Breoghania sp. L-A4: one gene and its partner. The protein of the gene in region 2 interacts with the protein of the main gene of each other region in a pairwise test. Links are inferred from orthologs where the notes say so. Each region holds a gene or a part of one and is shown on either strand. Other genes may lie near its edges. The genes, in order: D1F64_RS01930 and D1F64_RS11385.

The links.
Region 1: the proteins of D1F64_RS11385 (region 2) and D1F64_RS01930 interact in binary tests that used the Escherichia coli proteins (3 or more experiments, as listed by UniProt). The link is inferred for Breoghania sp. L-A4 from one-to-one orthologs.

Annotation. Positions count from the first base shown.
Region 1 is NZ_CP031841.1:394,543-406,061, forward strand. What follows is about bases 8,431-11,381. They hold D1F64_RS01930 (primosomal protein N'), read left to right. Parts: upstream 8,431-8,794; coding sequence 8,795-10,969; downstream 10,970-11,381. Other genes in these bases: fsa (fructose-6-phosphate aldolase), read right to left, coding at 8,431-8,456; D1F64_RS01935 (F0F1 ATP synthase subunit delta), read left to right, coding at 11,299-11,381. Outside these bases: D1F64_RS01885 (2-oxoglutarate dehydrogenase E1 component), read left to right, coding at 1-818; odhB (2-oxoglutarate dehydrogenase complex dihydrolipoyllysine-residue succinyltransferase), read left to right, coding at 939-2,153; D1F64_RS01895 (hypothetical protein), read left to right, coding at 2,185-2,637; lpdA (dihydrolipoyl dehydrogenase), read left to right, coding at 2,686-4,092; D1F64_RS01905 (hypothetical protein), read right to left, coding at 4,176-4,394; D1F64_RS01910 (hypothetical protein), read right to left, coding at 4,585-5,049; D1F64_RS01915 (tyrosine recombinase XerC), read right to left, coding at 5,262-6,206; D1F64_RS01920 (DUF1835 domain-containing protein), read right to left, coding at 6,260-7,582; more of fsa, read right to left, coding at 7,803-8,430; more of D1F64_RS01935, read left to right, coding at 11,382-11,519.
Region 2 is NZ_CP031841.1:2,471,260-2,482,743, reverse strand. Bases 4,204-7,119 are described here. They hold D1F64_RS11385 (single-stranded DNA-binding protein), read right to left. Parts: upstream 5,981-7,119; coding sequence 5,426-5,980; downstream 4,204-5,425. Other genes in these bases: D1F64_RS11380 (SapC family protein), read right to left, coding at 6,190-6,972; D1F64_RS11390 (DUF2306 domain-containing protein), read right to left, coding at 4,662-5,060; D1F64_RS11395 (cation diffusion facilitator family transporter), read left to right, coding at 4,204-4,651. In the rest of the region: D1F64_RS11410 (efflux RND transporter permease subunit), read right to left, coding at 1-1,901; D1F64_RS11405 (efflux RND transporter periplasmic adaptor subunit), read right to left, coding at 1,898-2,911; D1F64_RS11400 (hypothetical protein), read right to left, coding at 3,181-3,540; more of D1F64_RS11395, read left to right, coding at 3,692-4,203; excinuclease ABC subunit UvrA, read left to right, coding at 7,606-10,527; D1F64_RS11370 (GIY-YIG nuclease family protein), read left to right, coding at 10,884-11,168. UniProt on the Escherichia coli protein: Plays an important role in DNA replication, recombination and repair. Binds to ssDNA and to an array of partner proteins to recruit them to their sites of action during DNA metabolism. Acts as a sliding platform that migrates on DNA via reptation.

The DNA of each region.
Region 1 (11,519 bases), 2.1 Mb from region 2 along the record:
AGCCCAACGCGCTGACCCTGTGGGAAGCGCAGTTCGGCGACTTCGCCAACGGCGCGCAGGTGATCTTCGATCAGTTCCTGTCGTCGGGCGAGCGCAAGTGGCTGCGCATGTCGGGCCTCGTCTGCCTGCTGCCGCACGGCTACGAGGGCCAGGGTCCGGAGCATTCCTCCGCCCGTCTGGAGCGCTATCTGCAGATGTGCGCAGAGGACAACATGCAGGTCGCCTACTGCTCGACGCCGGCCAACTATTTCCACATCCTGCGCCGTCAGATGAACCGGGACTTCCGCAAGCCGCTGATCCTGATGACGCCGAAGTCGCTGCTGCGCCACAAGCGTTGCGTGTCGACGCTGGAGGAACTGGGGCCGGATTCGAGCTTCCATCGTCTCCTGTGGGACGACGCGGAACTGCATCCCGAAGAAGGCATCAAGCTCGCCAAGGACGACAAGATCCGTCGCGTCGTGCTTTGCACCGGCAAGGTCTATTTCGATTTGCAGGAAGAGCGCGAAAAGCTGGGTCTGAACGACGTCTATCTGCTGCGCGTCGAACAACTCTACCCGTTCCCGACCAAGGCTCTGGTGCACGAACTCGGCCGCTTCAAGAATGCCGATGTGGTGTGGTGTCAGGAAGAGCCCAAGAACATGGGCTCGTGGTATCATGTCCAGCCCTACATCGAATGGGTGCTGACGCAGATCGACGCGGAGCACAAACGTCCCCGCTACGTCGGTCGCCCGGCCGCCGCGGCCACGGCCACGGGCCTCATGTCCAAGCATCAGGCGCAGCTCCAGGCATTCCTGGCCGAAGCCTTCGCGGAAGGTTGATCAATGGCTCGCGTCCCGATGGGGTGCGGGCCCTGGTTCCCGCAGCTCGGTCGGGTGCCACTGACACACGACTATTGAATTCACACAGCAGCAAGGCTGCAAAGCGAAGAGACGAGGATCATGGCAACGGAAATCCGCGTGCCCACGCTGGGCGAATCCGTGACCGAAGCCACCATCGCGCAGTGGTACAAGAAGCCCGGCGATGCGATAGCGGCCGACGAGCCGCTGGTCGAGCTTGAGACCGACAAGGTGACCATCGAGGTGCCTGCCCCCTCCGCAGGCGTGCTGGAGAGCATCGTCGTCGAAGAGGGCGTCACCGTTGAGGTTGGCGCGCTTCTGGGCATGCTGAAGGAAGGTTCCGGCGCGTCCTCCCCTGCCGCATCCGCTCCGGCTGAGCCTGCCTCCAAGCCCGCCGCGGCTCCGGCGGCTCCGGCTGAAGGCGGAGCCGACATGCCCCCGGCGCCGGCGGCCCGCAAGCTGATGGCCGAGCAGGGCGTCAGCGCCGCAGCCGTCGAAGGCACCGGCAAACGCGGTCAGGTTCTCAAGGGCGACGTGATGGCGGCGATCGAGGCGGGCACGAGCGCGCCCTCGGCTCCGGCCGCGTCCGTTCGCGCCCCGGTGGCCGTGGAAGACGGTCCGCGCGAGGAACGCGTGCGCATGACCAAGCTGCGCCAGACCATCGCCAAGCGGCTGAAGGACGCGCAGAACACCGCCGCCATGCTGACCACCTTCAACGAGGTGGACATGGGGCCGGTGATGGAATTGCGCAAGCAATACAAGGACCTGTTCGAAAAGAAGCACGGCGTGAAGCTGGGCTTCATGGGTTTCTTCACCAAGGCCGTCTGCCATGCGCTGAAGGAAATCCCGGCGGTCAACGGCGAAGTCGACGGCACCGATATCATCTACAAGAACTTCTGCCACATCGGCGTGGCGGTCGGCACGGAGAAGGGCCTCGTGGTGCCGGTGGTGCGTGACGCCGACCAGATGACGATCGCCGAGATCGAGAAGGAAATCGCCAATCTCGGCCGCAAGGCGCGCGACGGCAAGCTCGGCATGGCTGATATGCAGGGCGGCACCTTCACGATCTCCAACGGCGGCGTCTACGGTTCGCTGATGTCGACGCCGATCCTCAACGCGCCGCAGTCCGGTATCCTGGGCATGCACAAGATCCAGGACCGTCCGATGGCGGTTGGCGGCGAGATCAAGATCCGCCCGATGATGTATCTGGCGCTGAGCTACGATCACCGTATCGTCGACGGCAAGGAAGCGGTGACCTTCCTTGTGCGCGTCAAGGAAAGCCTGGAAGACATCCAGCGTCTCGTGCTGGATCTCTGACAACAGTCAAGGCGCATTTCGGAGGATGGCAATGGTCGTCGTATCAGCAAGACGCGGTCGCGCATTCGTCATGGCGGCCGCACTGGCCGTCGCACTCCTCCCCGCCGCCGCATCCGGCACCTTGCCGGGCGCGCCGGCGGGCGCGGCGATGGCCATACCCGGTACGCCGGCCACCACTGCGGGTGGACTGGTGCTTGCCGCCCGCGATATCCGCTGGCTCGAGGGCGAGTACAGCGTGGATGGCCGCAACCCGAATGGCACGCCTTATCGCGGCCGCGTTTTCATCACGGTGCGCGGCGATGACGTCTATTTTCGTTGGGAAATCGGCCGTGATGTCTACCGCGGCGAGGGCGGCTTCGTCGGCAACGTGCTGGTCATCGACTGGGGCCAGGCCGATCCGGTGACCTATGTGGTGAACACCGACGGGACCCTGAACGGGACCTGGAGCAAGGGCCTCGCCTCCGAGCGACTGATCCCGAGATAATGATCCGCGCGGCCAAGGGCCGCGTCCGAATAGCAAAAGGCGACTGCAATGTCCCAATATGATCTCGTCGTCATCGGCTCCGGCCCCGGTGGCTATGTGTGCGCCATCAAGGCGGCCCAGCTCGGCCAGAAGGTCGCCGTTGTCGAGAAGCGCGCCAGTCATGGTGGAACCTGCCTGAACGTCGGCTGCATCCCGTCCAAGGCGCTGCTGCACACCTCGGAGCTGTTCGAGGAAGCCGGCCACGCCTTCGAAGGGTTCGGAATCAAGGTCGGCAAGCCGAAGCTCGATCTGAAGGCAATGATGGGCCACAAGACGCAGGTCGTGGACGCCAACACCTCCGGCGTCGGCTTCCTGTTCAAGAAGAACAAGATCGAGGCCTTCCAGGGCACCGGCAAGATTGTTGGCAAAGGCAAGGTTGAGGTCGCGCTTGAGGACGGTAAGACGCAGGTTCTCGAGGCGAAGAACATCGTCATCGCCACGGGGTCCGATGTGACGCCGCTGCCGGGCGTCGAAATCGACGAGAAGCAAATCGTCTCCTCCACCGGCGCGCTGGAACTCGACAAGGTTCCTGGCAAGATGATCGTCGTCGGCGCGGGTGTGATCGGTTTGGAGCTGGGCTCTGTCTGGCGCCGTCTCGGCGCCGAGGTGACCGTGGTCGAATACCTCGATCGTATCCTGCCGGGCATGGACAACGATGTCGCCAAGCAGTTCCAGCGCATGCTGGCCAAGCAGGGCATCATCTTCAAGCTGTCGTCCAAGGTCGCCGGCGTCAAAAAATCTGGCAAGACGCTCGAGGTTGTCGTCGAGCCGGCCGCCGGCGAAGCGGCTGCCGAGACCCTGGAGGCCGATGTGGTGCTCGTCGCCATCGGCCGTCGCCCCTACGTGCACGGGCTCGGCCTTGAAGAGGTCGGGGTTGCGCTGGACGAGCGCGGCCGGGTGAAGACCGACGCGCACTACAAGACCAATGTGGACGGCATTTACGCCATTGGCGACGTGATCGCGGGTCCGATGCTGGCGCACAAGGCCGAGGACGAGGGCGCGGCTTTGGCCGAGATCCTGTCCGGTCAGGCCGGCCACGTGAATTACGACGTCATCCCGGGAGTGGTCTACACGATGCCGGAAGTCGCATCCGTGGGCAAAACGGAAGAGGAGCTGAAGGCTGCCGGCGTCAAATACAAGGCAGGCAAGTTCCCCTTCACGGCCAACGGACGCGCCCGGGCCATGGGTCATACGGACGGGTTCGTGAAGATCCTGGCGGATGCCGCAACCGACCGCGTTCTGGGCGCGCATATCGTCGGCGCGGGCGCCGGCGAGATGATCCACGAAGCGGTGGTGCTGATGGAGTTCGGTGGTTCATCCGAGGATCTCGCGCGTACCTGCCACGCGCACCCGACCCAGTCGGAAGCTGTGCGCGAGGCTGCCATGGCGACCTACGGCAAACCGATCCATATGTGATCGCGCGCCGCAAGGCGCGCAATCAATCGCGTGGACTCACAAAAGCCCGGGACGTGCGCCCGGGCTTTTGCTCCTTTCAGGCCCTATTCGTCGGTCTTGTCGTCTGTCGCGGCCTCGACCTGCGGCAGCGTCTCCAGATCGTTTGTGGCAAGCGCGCTGGACATGGGCTCCTCGACGCTTGCGATGGGTGACATGGGCGCCTGGGTCACCTGATCCTGCTTCATGAAGGGGCAGGCGAAGGCGGCGGAGGCGGCAAGCGCGAAAACCGATGCCAGGCCAAACGTTGCAATCTTGCGGGACATGTGAATCTCCTGCTGATGTGGCTGCGCTGATCCTGGGACCCTGCGCGCGGTATCGCGCCCGTCACGCTATGCGTCGTCTGGGCGCGCGATCCCTCAGCCGTCGTCAGCATACCGTAACGGAAACCATCCGCAAAGGGCCGCGCACGGGCCACCGCGTGCGCCGCCGCGTCATTCTTCGCAATCGCTGGTATCAGTCGGCGCGGCGAAGCGTGAAGGACTGCCGCTCGCGCTTCTTGCGCGGGTCGTGGAAATCGTTTTCCACGTAGGCGTCCATGCGGCTGTCGTTGACGGCCAGCTCAACGAAACGGTGCGCCGAATAGGTGGTGTAGATGGCCTGGAAACGGCCATTGCCTGCCCGGATACCTTTCGTCCAGCCCCAGGTGCAATCGCGCGGCGCGCATTTGGTGAAGGTCCGCGTGCGATGCACCAGACGGTTGTCCTGGCACTCGGTTTCCACCTCGATCCGGCTGACGTCGCCCGACCGCGCATTCCGGTTGCGCCACACCCCGGTCTCCGGGGCGTAACACGCGTTGAACTCCGGGTTGCTCGCTCGTTCATAGACCACGGCCAGCGTCGTGCCGCCAATGGCGACGACGGCGAAGACGAGGGCGAAAATGCCGACTGCCTGCGATTTGAATGAGGAAGCTTTCGTCATGAAGGCCCTCCTTTCAGGCGTTGTGCCTCCAGCTCTCGTGCATTGTTACAGATTGAAATGAAGCATTGGTAAATTGTGCGATCGGGCACAGACGTCGCCCTTTTATGCGGCGAAAATTGTCGGCGCCGTTTATCTATTGGAAGCGAGAAAGCGATAAATCACAATCGATTCAAATCGTAGTTATGTTGAAAACTGGACCAAGTTAAGGCGCGTCAAGCGCGTGGATGAGCCTGCTTGTACACTTGCAGAAGGCGCTCCGTTTCCACATCCGTGTAGACTTGCGTGGTCGACAGGCTGGCGTGGCCGAGCAGTTCCTGAATGGTCCTGAGATCGCCGCCGCCTGAAAGAAGGTGCGTGGCGAAGGAGTGCCGCAACGCATGCGGTGTGGCGGTGTCCGGCAGGTTGAGCGCGCCGCGCAGCCTTTGCACTGCAAGCTGGATGATGCGCGGGGACAGCGGTCCGCCGCGCGCGCCGCGAAACAGTGCGCCGTCCGCGGCCAGCGGGTAGGGGCACAGGGCGATGTAGGCGGCCACCGCCTCGCTGACGATGGGCAGCACGGGGACGATCCGCTGCTTGCCGCCCTTGCCGGTGACGCGGATGACCTCGACGCCGGGTTCCGGCGCCTGTGCCCGGGTCAGCGACAGCGCCTCGGAAATGCGCAGCCCGCAGCCGTAGAGAAGCGTCAGCACGGCGGCGTTGCGCACGCCGATCCAGGGTTCTTCGTCGAGCGCCTCCTCCGCGTCGACCATCCTGCGTGCGGCCTCCGCCGACACGGGCTTGGGCAAGCTCTTCTTGCGCCGCGGCGCCCGCACGGCCCGCGCCGCGGCCGCATTGGCCAGCCCCTGGCGCTCCAGATAGCCGAGAAACGACCGCAGCCCCGCCAGCCCGCGGGCCAGGCTTTCGCCGCTGATCCCCTCGCGCCGGCGGCTTGCGAAGAACGCGCGGATGTCGGCGGGCAGCAGCGCGCCGAGCGCTTCGGGTCCGGGCGCACCGCCGTTGTGCAGCGTCAGGAAGGAGAGGAACTGCCGCACGTCGCGATCGTAGGCGACCAGGGTCTTGTCGGCGAGCCGCCGCTCCGATCCCAGATGGTCGAGCCAGTCGGACACCAGCCGCATCAGGGCGGGCGTGGCGATGACGAGGGGGGCGGGTGCGGTCATCGAGCGGATCTGTCCGGCTTCCGGGTGATTCAGCGGCGGTTGCGTCGAGAGTCTCAAAGCCGCGCGGGGATCGCAACCGGTATTTGTTGGACCGGGTCCCATCGCCAGTCCGGATCCGAAAAGCACCGGGTTCCGCCGACCCAACGGGCGACAGGCCCGCAACAGCCGAAGTCGCGCATTCCGATCGCAAGCGCCTCGCCGATTGCGGTGAGTGCGAATGTCGCGGACGCCGGATCATTCCGGCCGCCATCGATCACCTCCAGCGCCGGGTCGTCGGCATCGAGCAGGCCCGCCAAGATGGACCAGAACATCAGATCACCAAGAAACGTCAGCGGCTCGCGTTCAAGCACCAGCGCGCGAAAGATGTGGCCGCCGCGTTTGGGGCCGTCACGCAGGATATCGAGCGTCAGTCTCTCGGTGAGCGACAGGCCGTCGCGACTGCCGGGCAGCTCCGAAAGATGGCGTATCAAGGCTCTCGCCATATAGGGCAGGCCGGGCAATGCGCGGCGCGTCGCGATTGCATGCAGTGGCAGAGGCGAGGGTCCGCAAAGCGTCTCCCAGACAGCCGTCCCGGCCGCAACCATGGGGGCCGTGACGGGCTGCCGGTCCGAGAAGATCCGACGCAGCGCCACGGGCGAGAGATGACCCAGGCCGTTGAACCGTTCGATGCCGGGAAAGCTGTCCAAGCTGACGATCGACACGGGCGTGTCGCCCGCATGCCGTCCGAGCACGTCGAGCGCACGGGCGAGCAGCAATTGGTCGTAGGAATCATGCTCGAACCACAGGACGATCTCGTCGAAGCTGCCGGCTGCCATCAGCCGTTGCTGCTGGTCGATCATGCTGGCGCGCACCTGCTGCCAGCCCGGCCCGGGGCCGATGTCGTGCGTGTCGATGAATGTCGCACGCAGATCGAAATAGACTGGATCGAGGTCATTCGCGGGCCGGACCAAAGGGCCCTGGCAGAGCGGGTCGGAGTACTCCAGAAACTCTCCCGAGAATCCTGCCGCGCGCAGGCCTTCACGGATGTCGGAGCCGCAGCGCACGTGCAGGGTCGCGCGGGCGCCATCCGGAGCCGGTGCGTTGCGCGCGATTGCGCGTCGCGCGTCGTCCATGCGGGCGATGTGATGCACCAGTCGCGGCCAGCTCTGCACCCCCAGTTCGCGCGCGATCACGAGCTGCGCGTCAGCAAGCGCGGAGAACCGCTCGGGCATGTCTGCCGGGGCGAGTTCGGATGCCTTGGGATGATGACGCCGGAATCGGTCGAGCGCGGCGGGAGTTCCTGCGCGCATGCCGTCGCGAAGCTCCTTGGCCTGTTTCTTCTGCTGGGGGAGGGAAAGCGGGCGTTCGTCGTCGCTGAGGACGGGATTTTCGGACATGAATGGACCCAATCTCGATGTATCTGTGTCCGCCAGCCAGAACGAGTGGGTGTCGAGGCGCGAAGTCGTCGCTTTGTCAGGTCGCGGGCGCAGCCCTTTCCGCGGACAGAGGCGGCGCCGACCGGAGCGCCGAGTAGAACTGTGCCGCGAGGGACGATACGGCGCAACAAAAAAGGGCGCCCCGCGGGACGCCCTTTCATCGCGTTTGCAGATGCTTGGATTACAGGATCTTCTGGCCGGTCTTCGCCCAGTCGTCCATGAACTGCTGCAGGCCCTTGTCGGTGAGCGCGTGGTTGACCAGGCTCTTGAGCACGGCCGGCGGCACGGTTGCTACGTCGGCGCCTGCAATCGCGCTCTGCTTGACGTGGTCGGCCGAACGGATCGAGGCGGCGAGGATTTCGGTCTCGAAATCGTAATTGTCGTAGATGGCGCGGATCTCGGCGATCAGCTCCATGCCGTCGACGCCGAGATCATCCAGCCGGCCGATGAACGGCGAGATGAAGGTCGCGCCGGCCTTGGCGGCCAACAGCGCCTGGTTGGCGGAGAAACACAGGGTGACATTGACCATGTGGCCCTCACCGGTCAGCGTCTTGCAGGCCTTCAGGCCATCCCAGGTCATTGGCAGCTTGATGGCGATGTTCCTCGCGATCTTCGCAAGCTCGCGTCCTTCCGCGATCATCGCGGAGGCTTCCAGCGCCACCACTTCCGCCGACACCGGGCCGTCGGTCAGACCGCAGATCTCGGTGATCACCTCACGCACGTCGCGGCCCGACTTGAGGATCAGCGAGGGGTTGGTGGTGACGCCATCGAGAAGGCCGGTTTCGGCCATTTCACGGATTTCCGTGACGTCGGCGGTATCGACGAAGAATTTCATGGGGTCGGTCGCTCCTGAAGGTCTGTGTCCGGATTCAAGGTCCGGGCCTGAAAATGCCGGCCGCCCGATGGCGGACGCTTTCGGCGTTTCTTTATAGTAATGCGACGCGAATCGCACCCCGAATTCGCGCGAAATTCGTGTTCAGTTGCGCAAATGACCGCGCCGATTTGCGCGAAAGTTGCGTTCCGGGGATGACGCCGCCTCGCGCCAGGCAAGGGAAATCGTTTCCGTGCTTTGCGGTAGGCAGGCTTTGTACGCTAGACCGTTCGGCGGAGGCACGCTGATCGTGTTTCGCCGGTGCGCCGGATTCTCAGGCCTCAAGATCGTTGGACCCCGTGTTGTCGGACAAGCCTCTCGTCGTTCCCGTTCTGGTGCCGGTCGCGGTGGACGGCCCGTGGTCCTACCGGGTGCCGCCGGGCATGACGGTGCGTCCGGGGTCCATCGTGCGCGTTCCGGTCGGCCCGCGCGAGGTCATCGGTGCGGTCTGGGATGGCGAGGCCGATGGCGCGGTTGCGTCCAAACGCCTGCGCGACATCGCGCATGTATATGACGCGCCGCCGCTTGACGACGACATGCGCCGGTTCATCGACTGGGTCGCCAACTGGACGCTGTCGCCGCCCGGCCTGGTGCTGCGCATGGTGGTGCGGCTTCGGGACGCGCTGGAGCCCGAGCCGCCGGTCAAGGGCATTCGCGTCGGCACCGTGGTGCCCGAGCGCATGACGGCGGCGCGCGAGCGGGTGCTGGAACTGGCGTCGGATGGTCAGGCCTGGAACCGGGCGGAGCTCACCCATCAGGCGGGCGTCAGCTCCGCGGTCGTGGGCGGGCTTGTGAAACTCGGCGCGCTGGAGATCGTCGCCATGCCGGCGGCCTCGCCGCTCGCGGCGCTGGATCCGGACAAGCCGGGGCGCGAGTTGACGCCGGCGCAGCAGGAGGCGGCCGAGGCGCTGCGCGCCTCCGCAAAGGGCGGCTATTCCGTCACGCTCATTGACGGCGTCACCGGCTCGGGCAAGACGGAAGTCTATTTCGAGGCGGTGGCGGAGGTGCTGAAAGCGGGCAAGCAGGCGTTGATACTGTTGCCGGAGATTTCCCTGACCGCGCAGTTTCTCGAACGCTTCGAGGCGCGTTTTGGCGGAAGACCGGCGGAATGGCACTCCGATCTCGCGCCCAAGCAGCGCGCGCGCGTCTGGCGCGGGGTGGCGGACGGCACCGTTCAGGTGGTCGTCGGCGCGCGCTCGGCGCTTTTCCTGCCCTTCAAGACGCTCGGGCTGATCATCGTGGACGAAGAGCATGACACCGCCTTCAAGCAGGATGACCGGGTGCCCTATTCGGCGCGCGACATGGCGGTGGTGCGCGGCCATCTGGCGGATTTTCCCGTGGTGCTGTCGTCGGCGACGCCGGCGATCGAAAGCCGGGTCAATGCGGATGTCGGCCGTTACCGGCGCATTGTGCTCAGCGAGCGCGCCACGGGCGCGGAAATGCCGCGCATCGAACCCGTCGACATGCGCAGCCATGGTCCCGAACGCGGGCGCTGGCTGGCGCCGACGCTGGTCGACGCCCTGAAGGCGACCATCGAGAAAGGCGCGCAGGCGCTGCTGTTTCTCAACCGGCGCGGCTACGCGCCGCTGACGCTCTGCCGCGCCTGCGGCCATCGCTTCCAGTGCGACAATTGCTCCACCTGGCTGGTCGAGCACCGGTTCCGCGGTCAGCTCGTGTGTCACCACTGCGGCCATCAGGAGCGCAAGCCCGATGTCTGCCCGGAATGCGGCGCCGCCGACTCGCTGGTGGCCTGCGGCCCCGGCGTGGAGCGAATCGCCGAGGAAGTGCGCGCTCTTTTCCCCGACGCGCGCGCCCTGGTGCTGTCCTCGGACAATCTCGGCGGACCGGAGCGCATGCGCCAGGAGCTGAAGTTGGTCGAGGAGGGCGGCGTGGACATCGTCATCGGCACGCAGCTTGTCGCCAAGGGGCATAATTTCCCGATGATGACGCTGGTCGGCGTGGTCGACGCGGACCTCGGGCTGGCGCATGGCGATCCCCGTGCCGCCGAGCGCACCTTCCAATTGCTTGCCCAGGTGACCGGACGCGCCGGGCGTATCGGCGGCGGCGGCCATGGGATACTGCAAAGCTATGCGCCCGAGCACCCGGTGATCCAGGCGATGTTGTCGGGTGACCGGGACGCTTTCTACAGCGCCGAGATTGAAGCCAGACGGCTCGCCGGGCTGCCGCCGTTCGGCCGTCTTGCGGGAATCGTCATCTCAGGCGAGGATCGGGCGCAGGCCAACGCCTATGCCCGCGCCTTCGCGCAGGCCGCCCCGCGTGACAATCGCGTCGCGGTGCTTGGGCCGGCGGATGCGCCGCTCGCGCTGGTGCGCGGCCGCCACCGCTTCCGGATTCTCATCCAGGCCGACCGCAAGATCGATCTGCAGGCCTACCTGCGCGGCTGGCTGGCCGTGGCGCCCAAGGCGCGCGGATCGCTGCGCGCCCAGATCGACATCGACCCGCAAAGTTTCATGTAGCCGCATTCGGTCCGGCGCCATCGGGCCTGCTTCACGCGCCGGGCGTCACATGGCGAACGGCGGCCAGATCGGGCTTGCGGAGCGCTGCGCCTTATCCTTTGGTGGTAGTTTTGCCGGTTTCGCACCCAAACACCGTGGGAAAGCGTCCTTGCCGCGGGTCGGTGATGTTGCGCACCCGTGATCCCTGTGCTATGCGAAGCCCGACATTCGGGATGCAGTTGCGGCTTGAACTGGCTGCGTCCATAAATATCCAATAATTCCAAGGTCTTATTTGGTGAGTATTTCACACGATAAGGCCTTGGTGCGCGTCTTGAGAGAGCACGAACCCGGTGACAGACAACGTATCCCAAGTCTCAGGTGTCGCGACCCGATACGCCTCTGCGCTTTTCGACCTCGCCCGCGAGGAAAAGGCGGTCGAGGCGACGGAGGCCGACATCTCTCGTCTTGAGGCGATGCTGAACGAAAGCTCGGATCTGATGCGCCTCGTGCGCAGCCCTGTTTTCGGCACCGATGATCAGGTTGGCGCGATGAAGGCCGTGCTCGGGAAAGC
Region 2 (11,484 bases):
ACCAGGCCGTTGAAGTTGAAGGGCGCGGCCGTGCCCGCGTGGCTCTGGATGGAGGCGATTTCCGGCACCACCAGCAGCCGCCCGGCGGCATCGCTCAGAACCCGCTCCGTGGTCTCCAGCGAGGACCCTTCAGGCAGATCGAAGACCACCTGCACCTCGGACTTGTTGTCGAACGGCAGCAGCTTGACGGTCACGTCGGTGGTGTAGAACAGCGCCGTGGAGGCCAAGGTCGCGGCACCCACCAGCAGAAGAAAGACCCATGCGCCGAGGCGGCTGGCCAGAACCGGCCGGGCGACCGCGCGATAGATCCGGCCCAGCACGCCGCCATCCCCGTGGCCGTCGCCGGGCGCATGGGCGTGAACCGGCGCTTTTGAGGCGAACTTCATCATCAGCCAGGGCGTGAGCACCACCGCGACGAAAAACGAAAACAGCATCGCCGCCGACGCGTTGGCCGGAATCGGACTCATGTACGGCCCCATCAGGCCGGAGACGAACATCATCGGCAGCAGGGCGGCGACCACGGTCAGGGTCGCGACAATGGTCGGGTTTCCGACCTCCGCCACCGCCTCGATCGCGGCTTGCGCGCGCGTGCGCTCATCCTTCATGGCCCAGTGCCGCGCGATGTTCTCGATCACCACGATGGCGTCGTCCACCAGGATGCCGATGGAGAAGATCAGCGCGAACAGGCTGACGCGGTTGATCGTGTAGCCCATCATCTGCGAGGCAAACAGCGTCAACAGGATGGTGGTCGGGATCACGATGAAGACCACCAGCCCCTCGCGCCAGCCGATGGCGAAGGCGACGAGGACGACGATCGACAGAGTCGCGAGGCCCAAGTGAAACAGCAGCTCGTTGGCCTTCTCGTTGGCCGTCTCGCCATAGTCGCGGGTGATGTGCACCGCGACGCCCTCGGGGATCAGCCGTCCTTTCAGATCCTCCAGGTGATGCAGGATCTCCTCGCCGATGACCACCGCATTGGCCCCTGCCCGCTTGGCAAGCGCGATGGAGACCGCGGGCACCCGGGTCATTTCGCCGTCCTCGCCGCGCTCGATGTGCCAGACGCGGCTTTCCAGCGGTTCGGCGTCGGCGACGATGCGCGCCACGTCGCGCACATAGACCGGACGGCCGTCGCGCGTTGAGAGCAGAAGCAGGCCGATGTCCGGCACGCCGGTCAGCGTCTGGCCGGCGACCACGGGCACGCTGTCGCCGCCGTCACGGATGATCCCGGCCATGAACGAGCGGTTGGCGGCGGTGACCTTGCCGACCAGCTGGTCGAGCGTGACGCCGTAAAGCGAGAGCTTTTCGGGGTCCGGTTCGACGCGGATCTGGCTGGGGCTGCCGCCGACCAGATAGCTGAGCCCCACGTCCTGCAGCCGCGACAGCTCGATGCGCACCTCGTCGGCAAGCGAGCGCAACTCGTTGCCCGACCAGCGGTCCGCGGCCTCCGGCGTCGGCGTCAGCGTGGCGACGACGATCGCCACGTCGTCGATGCCGCGGCCGACGACAAGCGGCTCGGGAATTCCGACGGGAATCCGGTCCATGTTGGCGCGGATTTTCTCGTGCACGCGCAGGATCGCATTGTCGGAAGAGGTGCCGACGTAGAAGCGCGCGGTGACCATCACCTGATCGTCGACCGTCTGGCTGTAGACGTGCTCGACGCCGTTGATCGCCTTGACGATGGTCTCCAGCGGCTCGGTGACGAGTTTCACCGCGTCAGGCGCCTTCAGCCCGTCGGCGCGCACGAGAATATCCACCATCGGCACGGAGATCTGCGGCTCTTCCTCGCGCGGCAGGGTGACCAGCGCCAGCGTGCCCAGCACAAGGGCCGCGAACAGCAGCAGCGGCGTCAGCGGTGAGGTGATGAAGGCGCGGGTGAGCGCTCCGGAAAGGCCCAGATTCATGGCTTCACCAGCGTGTCGCCGGCGCGCAGGCCCGTGAGCACCTCGATACCGGGACCGCCGTCAGCGGCCAGAGGCTGCGGCTCTCCCAGCTCCACGATGATGTCCAGCGACGCGCCGGTTTCGCGCGCCAGACGCACGAAGTCCAGCCCGTGCCGGGTGGACACATAGTCGGGTGGGATCACCAGCGCCGCGCGCTCGCCCGCATCGATCCAGACCCGCGCGCGTTCGCCGACAAAGAAGTCGCCCAGGCCCTCGACGGTCGCATCGGCGATCACGCGGCCCTGCTTGATTTCGGGATAAAGCTTCGCGATGCGGCCACGTTTCTCCACCGGGGCACCGACCTGCGCCTGGGTGGCAAGCTCGCGCCGGCCCACACGCACCGGATCGCCGACCTGCATGAAACGGGCATGGCGCTCGGGCACCTCAAGCCGCAAGATATAGCCGTCAATCGCGATGGTGGCGATGACCTCGCCGGGCAGAACCACGGAGCCTTGGGTCACCGGCACCGACAGAACCCGGCCGGCGGCGGGCGCCAGAACGTCACCTTCGGTCACCTGCTGGTCGAGCACCGCGCGCTCGGCCTCCGTCGCCAACAGCGTGTTGCGGGCGACCGTCAGTTGCGTGTCGAGCTGATCGATACGGGCCTGCGAGATGGTGCCGCGCTCGAACAGCGTCGCGGCGCGGTCGTAGTCGGCCTTGAGATTGGCCACCTGGGAGCGCGCCGCGTCGATGCGCGCCTCCAGCGCCCGGCGGCTGAGCGCCAGCTTCTCATCGACAATCCGCGCGATCATCTCGCCTTGCGTGACCGAACTGCCCTCATCGACAATCAGCTCGACGAGCGTGCCCGACAGACGCGCGCGCGCGGGAACCCGTTCCGCCGCCTGAACGGTGCCGTAGACAACCTTGGTGTCCTGAACGGTGTCGCGCGCGACCGTGAATTCTTCGGCGCGAACGGGCGGCGCGAGAAACGCAGCGGCCACAAGGGCGAGACATCCAACTGCGACCACCATTCGGCGATATGCGTCGGCGTGTCCCCGCGCCACCGCCGTGGCAGGGCGGACAACGGTCCGCCGTGGGCGGTCCGGGAAGGCCTTGAAAGCGCTGTTTGGCAGCATTGTCGCACCTTTGTCTGTCTTGTCGCGGCTTTATATTAGAACATATGAATGTACTAATAGGCACTCGCCGGGGCGATTACCAGTGCGAAAATCATAACCTGAAAAAAGCGCGCAACATTGATCTGACTCAGGGCCCGAGCCGAGAGGTGCGATGGACGCCGATGTCAGCCACCGGTGCGATCGGGATCCAGATCGAGGGGGAAATCCGCGCCGCCAAAGCCATGCACACTGTCGTGCGCGCGCAGAATCACCTTGGTTGTTCCCGCCGGCAGCGCGATGCCGGAGAGGCCGCGGGTGAAGGGCTGCTCGTTCTCATGCGGATGCAGCAGGACGCGGGTGGCAAGCACGTCGCCCTCCGGCGACAGCACCTCCCAGCGGTCGGCGTAGTGGTCCCAGCCGGCATCGGCGTGGCGCACGGTGACCGAGAAGCTCCAGCGGCCGTCCGCCATCGGCCGCGCGGTGGCGTCGACCACATCCGCCTCGCCGGCGAAACTTGCCCCCGCGCAAACAAACCAAGGTACCATGGCAACCAATATCGCCGCGCCGCATTTGCACATCGTGGTCTTGCTCCCGATCAAATTGGTCCGGCAGGCTGTGTGCCGCTTGCGAACAGGCTCCATGTTTCCTACTCGGTAGACAACACGCTCCCACTCACGTTCCCGCGAGGCGAATTTCATGGCGACCGGTTCCAAAAAAGTCATCTACGCGGCGCTGGCGGGCAACGCGCTGATATCCGTCACAAAGTTTGCCGCAGCCACCTACACCGGCTCATCCGCCATGATGTCGGAAGGCATTCACTCGCTGGTCGATACCGGCAACCAGGGGCTGCTGCTCTACGGCATGAAGAAGGCAAGCAGGCCGGCCGACGACAAACATCCCTTCGGCTACGGGGTGGAGCTGTATTTCTGGGCGTTTGTGGTCGCGATCCTGATTTTCGCCGTGGGCGCCGGCGTTTCGCTTTACGAAGGCATCCAGAAGATCGTAGAGCCGCACCCCGTCACCAATCCGATCGTCAACTATGTGGTGCTTGGGCTGGCGATGATCTTCGAGTCCGTCGCGTGGTTCATCGCCCTGAGAGAGTTCACCAGCATCAAGGGCAAGCGCAGCTACATGCAGGCTGTGCAGCAATCCAAGGATCCCGCGCTTTTCACAGTGCTGTTTGAGGATTCCGCGGCCCTGCTCGGCCTGGTCGCTGCCTTCATCGGCCTGGCGGCGGCGCAGATTCTCGGCCTGCCCTGGCTCGACGGCGCGGCCTCCGTCGTCATCGGCATCATCCTCGGCGGCACGGCGATCTTCCTCGCCTATGAGACCAAGGGGCTGCTGCTGGGCGAATCCGCCTCGCCGGAGCTGGTGGCGAACATCCGCGCGCTGGTGGCCGAGACACCGAATGTCGACGCGCTGAACGAGCTGCGCACCATGCACATGGGACCGGACGACGTGCTGCTGGCGGTGTCGCTGGATTTCAAGAACGACATCTCCGTCGGCCAGGTCGAGGACGCGATCTACAAGCTGGAACAGACCATCAAGGCGCGTTTTCCGATGGTCCGCCGCCTGTTTATCGAGGTGCAGAACCGCAAGCACCATGAGGAAATGGTGCGCCAGGAGACGGATGCAGCCGCGACAGAGGCGCACTGACGCCGACGGCTCAGCCGCCGAAGACCACCTGATGCAGGATCCTGCCCGGCAGGAAGGTGAACAGCCCCGCCACGACCAGCGCGCCGACGAACAGCCCCGTCATGGCGCGGCGATGCGCCTGGATCCGGTTGCCGCGCGCCGCGAACACCGCAAACGGCAGTTGCACCAGCACATAGACCGCCAGCAGATGGATCGGGCTCCAGGGTCCCACCAGGCGGATCTCGTGGATGAAGAACGACGAACCGGCGAGCCCCGCCATCAGCGCCACCCAGATCCAGCCGGAGCGCCGGTGCGTGCCGTCACCCTTGGCGCGGGCGAACTGCAGCAATCCGAGCGCAAAGGCCGCAAACGCGGCATAGGCATGAAGCTGGATGATCAAGGGCGCGGAAAACAGAGGGGCGAGGCTCATCGGCCGATGGTGCTCCATTGCGAAAAGGCGGCCTGAACGGAGCCGGGCCGCGCAAGCATACCGCGCAAGGCGCTTCCTCTCAGACACCGCGCAACGCCGGTCACAGGAACCATTCTTTGCAACCGGTGGGACAAGCCCGCCTCCACCGCGCACCCGCCCTTGCAGGGAGTGGGGACCGATAGAGCAAGCCGCCGATGCTTCGAGACGCCGTCTGAGACGGCTCCTCAGCATGACGTTGTCCGTGTTGATATTTTTCGTGAGATCGCCACGCACTCAACGTCACCCTGAGGAGGCCGCGCGTGCGGCTGTCTCGAAGGGTCGGCGGCATCATGCCAACGGCCGAAAATATCCAACCCAACATTCGCTCAGAACGGGATTTCGTCGTCCATGTCGTCGACCGGGCCGCTGCGCTGGCCGCCCGGAGCACTCTGGCCACCCTGGCCGCCCTGACCGCCGCCATACTGGCCGCCCTGGTTCATCGGCGCGGACTGGCCGAAGTCGCCGCCGCCCTGACTGCCCTGGCCGACCCGTCCGCCGGAGCTGTAATCACCGCCGCCCTCACCCTGGGCGCGCCCGTCAAGCATGGTCAGCGTCGAGTTGAAGCCCTGCAGCACAACTTCCGTGGAATATTTGTCCTGGCCGCTCTGGTCCTGCCATTTGCGGGTCTGCAGCTGGCCCTCGAGATAGACCTTCGAACCCTTGCGCAGATACTGCTCGGCGACCTTGCACAGGCCCTCGTTGAAGATCACCACACGATGCCACTCGGTGCGCTCGCGGCGCTCACCGGTGTTCTTGTCGCGCCAGCTGTCCGAGGTGGCGACACTCAGATTGGCGATCGGACGGCCATCCTGTGTGCGGCGGATTTCCGGATCGGCGCCCAGATTGCCGACCAGAATGACCTTGTTTACGCTGCCAGCCATGTCTGAACTCCCGTCTCAAATCTTTGGGCGACCCTAACGCTTTTGCGGCGCGAACATCGCAAAACCATCCGGTTTTCCACAATAGGCTCCACAATACCGCAAGCCGCCACCGCGCCGCAGGATCAAAACGCGGACATGTTCGCATTTTGTTCCCATCAATGCAAGCAGCGCCTTAGCCGCCCCTTCCGCCGCAACACGGGCGCGGAGGCCTATTCCGCCATGGCGACGAGATCCGGCCAGACCTGCGTCGAGAGAAGCTGGCAATAGATGCCGGCCATCAGACCGTCGTTGCGCAGGCCGAGATAGGCCTCATCGGGCAGTTCCTGCAGGCGGCGCTCGTCGATGACGAAATAATCGGCGATGCGGACGGTTTCACCGTCCTTCAGGGTGAATTGCGCCTGGTTGGAAACCAGCAGGTCCAGCTCCTTGAGCCGGGCGACGAACGTGTCCGTGGCCCCGGCCTGGCGCTGGAAGGTGGCGCAGAACTCCAGCGCCTTTTCCGTCTGCTCGCTCGGCTTGCCGTCGACGAACAGCGGGACCTCACCACCGTCGCGCAACCGCGGGCACGCACTGTCAATGCAGAGCGCGAAATTGTCGCCGCTGTTCTCGCGCACCAGAATATAGGGGTAGCGGCGCACATAACCCGGCACATAGGTGGACGGTTTCCAGCGCCCGTCCGCGCCGACGAACAGATTCTGCTGCTGGCGCAGCCCCACCATCGCCACCGGCTGCGGCACATCGCGCCCAACGAAAACAATGGGATAGGTCCGGCAGGCGGCGGGGAACTCCGCCAGCGTGATGGGGATCGCCTGGGTCGCGGCGGCGAAGCTCATGTCATCGCTGCTATCCAGCCCCAGCGCGCCGTGCCGGTCCGGGTTCAGCGCTTCGGGCGCGGAGTAGAACAGCGGCATCATCGCCCCGCCCTGCGCGGCAGCCGCGGCGCTGCCCGCGCCATTGCCCTCAGCCGGCGTTTCGACGGGATCATCGGTCATAAGCGGTCCCTTGAGACAGGTCTTTCATGGCGGCACTATTGCAAAGATCCAAAGGGATTAGAACAAAAAGGCGCACTCGCCCACAGACTCTTTGCCCGTGTATCAGGCGATCCGGCGGCCCGGACAGGCTTGGCAGGCGGCACGACGCCGCCACGCAATCAGGACAAGCAGCCGGCGCCGATGCCTTGCAGAACCGGTCCGAAACGTCGCGAATTTCATTCAGATCGCTGCGGAATCGGCCCTGTTTCGGGGGGGTGTTTCGATGGATTTGAAGTGTTTTCGAGAAGAATCCGGCCCGATCCCGCTGCGGGGTTCTCCCCACGGAATTTGGGCGGACCATCCCGCGCATTTGCTCTTGTTCTCTTTTTGTACTTCTATAATATTGAGTCTGACAGCGCCTTGATTGACCCGTATAACCTCCCACTTGATGCCACGGGCCTCAAGGGGCATCAGACCGCAGCCAGTTCGCGCGCCGCCCATCCCGGCCCACCGGATCCATCGGGGGCCGCGCTCGAGCGCCACCACGCATTGTTCAGGACCCGGACGCGCCGGGCCCGCGAGGAAGTTTTCATGCCGGATACCAAGCCGCCGGAAGCCACATCCGACGCCGTTACCACCACCGTCGCCACCAGGATCGACGCCACGCGGTTCATCTCGGTGCGCGGCGCGCGCGAGCACAACCTCAAGAACGTCGATCTCGACATCCCGCGCGACAAGCTGGTGGTGATGACCGGGCTGTCCGGTTCCGGCAAATCCTCGCTGGCGTTCGACACGATCTACGCCGAGGGCCAGCGCCGCTACGTCGAAAGCCTCTCGGCCTACGCGCGCCAGTTCCTGGAAATGATGCAGAAGCCCGACGTCGACCAGATCGACGGGCTGTCGCCGGCGATTTCCATCGAGCAGAAGACCACCTCGAAGAACCCGCGCTCCACGGTGGGCACGGTGACCGAGATCTACGACTACATGCGGCTGCTGTTCGCGCGCGCCGGCGTGCCCTATTCGCCGGCGACAGGCCTGCCGATCGAGAGCCAGACGGTGAGCCAGATGGTCGACCGGATCATGGCGCTGGAGGAAGGCACGCGGCTCTATCTGCTGGCGCCGATGATCCGCGGGCGCAAGGGCGAATACCGCAAGGAACTCGCCGAGCTGATGAAGAAGGGCTTCCAGCGCATCAAGCTCGATGGCGTCTTCACCGAGATCAACGAAGCGCCGGCGCTGGACAAGAAGCTCAAGCACGACATCGACGTGGTCGTCGACCGCATCGTGGTGCGGCCCGACATCGCCTCGAGGCTTGCGGATTCTCTGGAGACCGCGCTGCAGCTTGCCGACGGTATCGCGGTGGCGGAATTCGCCGACAAGCCGCTGGAGGCGGCGGCCGAGGGCGCGGTGCTGCAGAACCGCAACGAGACGCACGAGCGGATGCTGTTTTCGGAAAAATTCGCCTGCCCCGTCTCCGGCTTCACGATTTCCGAAATCGAACCGCGGCTGTTCTCCTTCAACAATCCCTTCGGCGCCTGCCCGACCTGCGACGGACTGGGCACGACGCTGAAGTTCGAGGGCGATCTGGTCGTGCCCGACGGCACACTCACCTTGCGCGGCGGCGCGGTGCTGCCCTGGGCCAAGACCGGCTCCACCTCGCCCTATTACGCGCAGACGCTGGAGGCGCTGTGCCGCCACTTCAAGGGGTCGATGAACACGCCGTGGGACGATCTGCCCGAAGGCCTGCGCGATTGCATCCTGCATGGCTCGGGCGACGAGGAGATCACCTTCACCTATGACGACGGCGTGCGCAGCTACCAGACGCAGAAGCCGTTCGAGGGCGTGGTCGGCAACATCGAGCGGCGCTGGCGGGAGACCGACAGCAACTGGGTGCGCGAGGAGCTGTCGCGCTACCAGTCCGACAGCCCCTGCCCGGCCTGCAGCGGCTTCCGGCTGAAGCCCGAGGCGCTGGCGGTGAAGATCGACGGCAAGCACATATCGCAAGCCTCGCAGATGTCGATCCGCCACGCGCGCGACTGGTTCGAGCATGTGCCCGACACGCTCAATGAGAAGCAGAATGCCATCGCCGCGCGGATTCTCAAGGAGATCCGCGAGCGGCTGCAGTTCCTCAACGACGTCGGGCTGGAATATCTCACCCTGTCGCGCAATTCCGGCACGCTGTCGGGCGGCGAGAGCCAGCGCATCCGGCTGGCCTCGCAAATCGGCTCGGGGCTGACCGGCGTGCTCTATGTGCTCGACGAGCCCTCGATCGGGTTGCACCAGCGCGACAACGCGCGGCTGCTGGTGACGCTCAAGCACCTGCGCGATCTCGGCAACACCGTGATCGTGGTGGAGCACGACGAGGACGCGGTGCTGGCGGCGGATTATGTGGTGGACGTGGGCCCCGGCGCGGGCGTGCACGGCGGCCACATCATCGCCCACGGCACGCCGGCCGACATCATGGCCAGCGAGGCCTCGCTGACGGGGCAGTATCTTTCGGGCACGCGGCAGATCCCGGTGCCGGAAAAGCGCAGAAAAATCTCCAAGACGCGGCAGCTCAAGGTGATCGGCGCCACCGGCAACAACCTGCAAAACGTCTCCGCCGGCATCCCGCTGGGCACGTTTTCCTGCGTCACGGGGGTTTCGGGCGGCGGCAAGTCGACCCTGCTGATCGACACGCTGTACCGCGGGGTCGCGCGCAAGCTCAACGGCGCGCGCGCCCATCCCGCGCCGCACGAACGCATCGACGGGCTGGAGTATCTCGACAAGGTCATCGACATCGACCAGTCGCCCATCGGACGCACGCCGCGCTCCAATCCGGCCACCTACACCGGCGCCTTCACGCCGATCCGCGACTGGTTCGCGGGGCTTCCCGAGGCGAAGCTGCGCGGTTACGCGCCGGGGCGGTTTTCCTTCAACGTCAAGGGCGGCCGCTGCGAAGCCTGCCAGGGCGACGGCGTCATCAAGATCGAGATGCATTTCCTGCCCGACGTCTATGTCACCTGCGACGTATGCAAGGGCAAGCGCTACAACCGCGAGACGCTGGAAGTGCAGTTCAAGGGCAAGTCGATCGCCGACGTGCTGGACATGACGGTGGAGGAAGGCGCGGAATTCTTCTCCGCCGTGCCCTCCGTGCGCGACAAGCTCAAGACGCTGCACCGGGTGGGGCTGGACTACATCAAGATCGGCCAGCAGGCGACGACGCTGTCGGGCGGCGAGGCGCAGCGGGTGAAACTCGCCAAGGAGCTGTCGAAGCGCTCCACCGGCCGCACGCTCTATATTCTCGACGAGCCGACGACGGGGCTGCACTACCACGACGTGGCGAAACTGCTCGAGGTGCTGCACGAGCTGGTCGACCAGGGCAACACCGTGATCGTCATCGAGCACAATCTCGAGGTCATCAAGACGGCGGACTGGATCGTCGACCTGGGCCCCGAGGGCGGCGACGGCGGCGGCGAGATCGTCGCCGAGGGCACGCCCGAGGACATCGTCAAGGTTGCGCGCAGCTACACGGGGCAGTTCCTCAAGGAGCTGCTGGAGCGCCGGCCGCAACGGCGGATGACCGCGGCGGAGTAGCCCGGGCGGCGGTTGGGGCCGCGCTGCAGGTCTCAAGAAACAGGCGCCCTGCGGGCGAATCCCTCCTGGATCCCGGATCACGTGATGCGGTCTCGCCGCACACGGTCCGGGATGACGTAGAGAGTTGAAGATCCACAGCGGCCGTTGCGCCTGTCGCGTCTTGTCTCTGAGGCTTGTCCAAGACAATCTTGCCCCACAAGCCCTCATCAGGCTTCAACCCTCCGCGTCATTCCGGACCGAGCACGCGCAGCGTGTCGAGAGATCCGGAATCCAGGAGGAAAGAGCCCGGAGGGCGCTATTCTTCTTTTCCAGCACCGCGCTCTTGCCTCCGATATCCGCATATTTCACGATGAGCCATGGCCTATGTCTACATCATGGCGTCGGGGCGCAACGGGACGTTCTATGTGGGCGTGACGACGGATCTGTCGCGGCGCGGCTTTGAACATTCCTCCAAGCAAACGGACGGATTTACGGCGCGCCACGGCGTCTCCAAGCTCGTCTGGGCTGAGAGGTTTGACAGCGTCACCGATGCCATCGCACGGGAGAAACAACTGAAAAAATGGAAGCGCGCCTGGAAGCTCGCGCTGATCGAGGAGGCAAACCCGGACTGGCGGGATCTCTTCGAATTCGGTCTGGAATGAGCGTGGGCGGACGATTGAGAAGAACACTGCGCCGTGCGGGCGCGTTCCTCCTGGATCCCGGATCGCGTGATGCGGCCTGCCGCACACGGTCCGGGATGACGTAGAGAGTTGAAGATCCACAGCGGCGGGTGCGCCTGTCGCCATCGCATCGGCCGCCAGCTCATGGCCCACCGTCCCCGTCTTTCCCGCGTCATCATCCCTCCTCCGCCGTCATCACCCGGCGAAGTCCGGGTGATCCACTCTGTGTGCGGCACGGTTTGAGCTTTTGTGGACAATCCAATGCCGCTCCGCGATGCGCCATACGCCTGCCGCACGC